DNA from 2 places in the Bacillus sp. GbtcB14 genome. Region 1 is predicted to be linked to the other one. Evidence: predicted binding sites of a transcription regulator. Region 1 holds the regulator's gene; the other holds the start of a gene.
The links. Region 1 encodes Rex, which represses fermentation and respiration genes when NADH is low (regulators of the CRP and FNR family bind a similar motif). Its sites were predicted from a motif close to TTGTGAAATATTTCACAA; they were not measured.
Positions count from the first base shown of each region.

Region 2: the regulator Rex is predicted to act here: its motif matches at 2,005-2,022, upstream of KVT31_RS22475 (L-lactate dehydrogenase).

Region 1 is NZ_JAGXJT010000027.1:3,843-7,056, forward strand. Features, by position in the region: gene KVT31_RS28800 (ABC-F family ATP-binding cassette domain-containing protein) at 1-1,379, opposite strand, end outside; gene KVT31_RS28805 (redox-sensing transcriptional repressor Rex) at 1,567-2,196, shown strand; gene KVT31_RS28810 (YdiK family protein) at 2,226-2,417, opposite strand; gene KVT31_RS28815 (CPBP family intramembrane glutamic endopeptidase) at 2,414-3,163, opposite strand.
Region 2 is NZ_JAGXJT010000009.1:1,694-4,907, reverse strand. Features, by position in the region: gene KVT31_RS22480 (S8 family serine peptidase) at 1-768, shown strand, start outside; gene KVT31_RS22475 (L-lactate dehydrogenase) at 945-1,889, opposite strand; gene KVT31_RS22470 (TetR/AcrR family transcriptional regulator) at 2,349-2,948, opposite strand.

The DNA.
Region 1 (3,214 bases):
TTTGCAAGAGCTAATCGAGCTTTTTGTCCACCACTAAGAGAAGATACTGGTTTTAGTACATCATCTCCTGTGAATAAGAAGTTACCTAATATCGTGCGAATTTCTTTTTCGGGCTGCAATGGATATTCATCCCATAACTCATTTAAAACTCGCTTAGAAGATGTTAAGTTCGCTTGTTCTTGATCATAATAACCAACAGATACATTGGATCCAAAAGAAACATTACCATTTAATAGTGGTAACTTATTCACAAGTGATTTTAATAATGTGGATTTCCCAATTCCGTTTGGACCAACTAAAGCAACGCTATCCCCGCGAGTTAAGCGCATAGTTACATGTTCAATAATAGGATCCTCATCATAGCCGATAGTTGCATCCTTTACTTGTAAAACATCATTTCCACTTTGTTTTTCGATATCGAAGTGGAAGGATGCTGACTTAGAATCACCTAATGGTCTAGTCAATAATTCCATTCTATCTAATTGTTTACGACGGCTTTGCGCACGTTTTGTCGTAGATGCGCGAGCTATATTTTTTTGAACGAAATCCTCAAGCTTAGCGATTTCATCTTGTTGTTTTTCATAACGTTTCATGTCTTGCTCGTATAATGCTGATTTTAAGTCTAAATATTTACTGTAGTTACCAACAAATCGTCTGCTTTCTTTATTCGAAATTTCATATACTTGTGTAACGAGTTTATCTAAGAAATAACGGTCATGAGAAACGATTAGTATTGCGCCAGGATAGCCTTGTAAATATTGTTCAAGCCATGTCAATGTTTCGATGTCTAAATGGTTTGTAGGCTCGTCCAAAATAAGTAGGTCTGGTTTCGTTAATAATAATTTACCGAGAGCTAATCTTGTTTTTTGTCCACCGCTTAATGTAGAAATCGTCGTCTGGTGCGTTTCAACTGGGAAGCCAAGACCACTTAAAATCGAGCGAATATCTGCTTCGTACTGATATCCACCTTGATCTTTATAATCTAATTGTAATTGGTCATAGTCAGCTAATAATCTTTCATATGTAGCCTCGTTTGAAAAGTTTTCTTCTTTTCCCATCTCTTGCTCTAGCCTTCGAAGTTTTGTCTCCATTTGTTGCAAGTGTGTAAAGACGGTTAACATTTCATCCCAAATTGTTAAAGACGTTTCTAACCCGGTATTCTGAGCTAAATATCCGATTGAGACATCTTTCGGTTTTATAATTTCGCCACCATCATGGGATAGCTCACCAGCTATTATTTTTAATAATGTAGATTTTCCGGCTCCATTTCGTCCGACTAATGCGATACGATCTTTCGTTTGAACTTCTAATTTTATGTTTGCAAGAATCGTTTCTGCACCGTATAATTTCGTAAGCGCGTTTACTTGTAATAAAATCAATGTTTTCACCTCAAATAATTTCTTAACTTTGCCATGTTTATATTTCTCAATCATACTAAAAATAGTGTATAGTTTAAAATAAAGAGAGAATACTTCTTCTCTTTATTATACAGGGAAATTCATGAGTGCTAAACTTCTGTATTTGATTCAAGTATATGAATAAAGATAGGAAGAGAGGAGAGGTTATATGGATCAGCAAAAAATTCCACAGGCCACTGCCAAACGATTGCCTCTATACTATCGATTTATCCAAAACTTATCTCTTTCTGGTAAGCAACGTGTTTCATCAGCCGAATTGAGCGAAGCGGTAAAAGTTGATTCCGCAACGATTCGAAGAGATTTTTCATATTTTGGAGCGTTAGGGAAAAAAGGTTATGGATATAACGTAAATTATTTATTATCATTTTTCCGTGAAACACTCGACCAAGATGATATAACACGTGTAGCGCTTATTGGAGTAGGTAATTTAGGGACCGCTTTCTTACATTATAATTTCACGAAAAACAATAATACAAAAATTGAAATGGCGTTTGATGTTAGTGAAGAGAAAGTCGGGACAGAAATCGGGGGCATTCCTGTATATCATTTAGATGAATTAGAAGAACGTTTATCAACTGATATACAAGTGGCAATATTAACAGTACCCGCTACAGTAGCACAATCTGTAGCAGATAGATTGGCAGAAACGAATGTGCATGGTATTTTAAATTTCACACCAGCACGCTTAAATGTGTCAGACAATATAAGAATTCATCATATTGATTTAGCAGTAGAGCTACAAACACTGGTTTACTTTTTGAAGAATTATCCACAATAAAACGCAGAGGAAGCAACCTCTGCGTTTTATTATTGTTTTTTCTTTGTGAATTTAACTAAGATAAGGCGAAGTGCCAAATTAAAATCAATTGTTGCCATAACTGCGAATAGTATTGTCCACATATTCCAGATTGTATCTGTTACGTTCGTAATGGCGAAGCGTGTAAAGATACATCCTAGAAGGAAGTACAATGCAGCCATGAACAATGGTGAGTTTCTCATACTAAAAATCCTCCGATAAAGCCTTGCATTTTTTCAGCTTCTTTAATCATTTCTTGAATTTGTTCATTGCTCATTAAAACTTGAGCAACTGCAACTAATGTATTCATTGCGACATGAGCTGCGATAGGGACGATAATACGCTTCGTTTTTACATATAAAAAGGCGAATACGAGTCCCATAGAAGTGTATACCAATAAGTGAGTGAAATCAAAATGAATTGCTGCGAATACGAGAGAACTAATGATAGCAGCAATAAAGAAGTTAAACTTCTTATAAAGTGTACCAAATAAAATTTTTCTAAATACGATTTCTTCCAAAATAGGTCCTATTATAGAGATGACGATAAGGAACCAAGGTGTCGTTCTAGCGATATCCATAAGTCTCGCTGTATTTTCTGATCCAGGTTTAATTCCTAATACACGCATTTCTATCATACCGGCAATACTTTGTGAGAAAAATGCTAGGAAGAACCCGATAAAAATCCAACCAATCGTAGCTGGAACAGTAGAGCGCGTTGTATCTAAACGTCTGTCACGAATATCTGTTCTAAGTAACCAAAGTACGATACATAATGCAATAAAGAAGCTAATGATTGCCCAGTGGCCAGTTATGAGTTGAAATTTCTCTTCTCTAGTAAATCCCCTGTTATCATAAAGTCCAGTTTTCAGCAGAAGTGGTAATCCAGCAATGGATGATAACTGCATTAAAATGTATGTAACGATAACCCACCAATATTGTTTTTTCAAATGGTTTAACCATCCTTTCTAACTCTAGTGTATGAGATAAGGTAGGATAAC
Region 2 (3,214 bases), on a different contig from region 1:
GATGACAAAAACTTTGCTGGATTAGATGGTGATTTCCCGTTCATTGATGTAACGTTCAAAGTAGAAAACGATGAGTTTTATGAAGCAAATGCTCAATTAGAGTCAGCAGTGTTTGTATACTGGAAACCAGGAGAAACAGAGCCAAATAGAATGCGTGTCCTTCAAGATCAATCATTCTCAGTAATGTCCTTAAACTCACTAGTAGAAGGAAATATTAAACCTGGTGCATTCTTAAATGAACGTGGATATTTAGATGAAAAGTTCGATTATACAAAGCTTGGCGTAAAAGTATATGCGACTGATTCTTACCGTCATAAGTTTGAAGGCTCACTTGATAAATACGGTTACTTTAAACTAAATGGACTACCTGTTAATAAACGCGACTACAACTTATACGTAGAGGTTCCAGGACATTTAACAAGCCGACTAACAACGAAATTAGGTACTGAGAAAGATGGTAAGCTACTTGGCCAATATTATTATGCACGCTTTGATGAAAACCTTGCAGGTGATGTAAATGGTGATAAAGTAATTGATATGAAAGATGCAGAAATTATTGCTAGCAACTATGGTAAAAAAGGACTATCTGTAAAAGACGGCGACCTTAACAAAGATGGCATTGTTGACGAAAAAGATATTCGCTTCGTTGAAAAGAACTTCTTGAAGAAAGGTCCTGATGCATCTAAATCACAAACACCTGTTGAAAAATCAAAAAGCGGTACACTTGCAGATATTTTAAAGAAATTAGGATTAACTCCTAAAAAATGATAATAATAAAGAGCACTCTATATAAAGTAGAGTGCTCTTTTCTATAAACGACCCTTATCCAGCAAAAGGGGTATATTGGGGATATACAAGGGAAACCGGAAAAGGAATTTATATTAAATTATATAAAAACTCAGAGGTAGGAAGCAGTTTCCCGCCTCTGAATTATTTAGCGATTATTATAGTACTGGTGCCATTGTTTCTTTTAATACTTTTACAGAATGAGCGAATTTCACTTTTTCTTCTTCATTTAGCTCAAGTTCTACGATTTCACGTACACCTTGGCGGTTAATAACAGCTGGAACACCTACGTAAGCATCTTTCTCACCATACTGACCTTCAAGGTATGCAGATACAGTTAATACGCTGTTCTCGTTGCTTAAGATTGCTTTAGTTACACGAAGTAGTGACATACCGATTCCGTAGTAAGTTGCGCCTTTACGCTCGATGATATGGTAAGCTGCATCACGAACATTTTCGAAGATTTTATCTAAGTCTTCTTGATTGTACTGCTCGTTGTTAGCTAAGATTGTTTCTAGTTTTTGTACACCTACAGTAGCGTGGCTCCATACTGGAAGTTCAGTGTCACCGTGCTCACCAACGATGTAAGCATGAACGTTACGTGGATCTACATCTAAGTAGTCACCTAACATGTAACGGAAACGAGCAGAGTCTAAAGTAGTACCAGAACCGATTACGCGCTCTTTTGGTAATCCAGATTCTTTCCAAGTTACGTAAGTTAAAATGTCAACTGGGTTTGTTGCGATTAAGAAGATTCCATCGAATCCGCTATCCATAATACCGCGAACGATTTGTTTAAAGATCTTTGTATTTTTCTCAACTAAGTCTAGACGAGTTTCACCTGGCTTTTGTGGTAATCCAGCAGTGATAACAACTAAATCTGCATCTTTACAATCTGCATAGCTACCGCTCCAAACTTTTGTTGCTGCTGGAGAAAATGGTACCGCATGGCTTAAGTCCATTGCTTCTCCTTCTGCTTTTGCTTCATTAACATCTACAAGTACAAATTCTTCAGCTACACCTTGGTTAATCATTGAGTAAGCATAACTACAACCTACAGCTCCTGTTCCTACTAATACTACACGATTGATACCTTTTTTCATGTTAATTTCCCCTCTCTATTGTTCACATCTATTTTTTATGATTGTTTAAGTAATTAATTAAAATACTAATTTAATGTTGTTTAACTTCTTTACACTCATATTGTAGCATGTATCATTGTGAATTACTTCACAAATTATGACCTATTTGTGAACTTTTTCACATAAAGTGTAAAGTTATTGGAATAGGTGTGGAATCAATTTCAATGGAGGCGTTTTCTTTAGATTGTGAATAAAAATAGTGTGATTCGATTACTCCCTGTAACTACATTCATTTTTTATAATCCAAATCCTAATAGTCGAAAAAGAAATCGTATTATAAGATTAAACTAACACATTATCCCCTTACAAAATGGATGTTAGTTGGCCTATATAGAATACAGTGAAATAAATCGATTAGCATATTCTTTAACACCTCCCTTTTAACCATTACCGTATATTAATAAAAAATATCAGTTAAAATCATGCATTCTTTTCTAGTAATAAACCATTCAATATAAGTGATAGGCTACGCAAAGCTTTAGACAAATGCATCTCTGCATCTTCAGAATTCGCAATCCAACAAGCAAGGTCCACTAGTCCACCATTTATGAATCTTGCTAATGCTTCACAATCCGTGTTTTCAATAATACAGTCCTTCATTAGTTGCTGAAGCATCTCCGCCATCGTCACTAAACATTGTGACTGTGATGATTGATAATAACTAGTCCCTAATACTGCTGGTGCATCACGAAGTACAATTCGCTGAATTTCTGGATTAAGTGCCATTGATAAATACGCACGACAACGCCCAACAAACCCTTCCCATTTTCCTTCCGCCTCATCTGATACTTTTCTTAATTTATTATCCATTTCCATATCAATTTCTTTTACAACCGCTTCTAACAATCCTTTTTTATCACCAAAATGATGATAAATTGCACCACGTGTTAAACCGACAGATGCTGTAAAATCATCCATAGACGTGTTTACATATCCAACTGTACCAAAAGCCTCTCTTGCTGCACTCAGCAATTTTGCACGTGTTTCAATGATCATTTCTTCTCTTGTTTTTCTACCCATCTTTTCCTCCTACTTCTATTCATTCCCTTTATTCAAAATGAATCCTATTATAGTATCGTTCTCTATGTAAAAGAATAACTCCTTTTATCGTTAGCTCTCTATCCAACGATAAAACTTTCTCATTGACATACGCACCGTATGTTAATATGATATTGGCATACGGTGCGTATGTCAATTATTTCTAGCTTACAAGATAATATAACTGCTTACCTATATCCTACATTGACTCACTGCCCATTTTTATAGAAGGTATTAATGAACAAAGG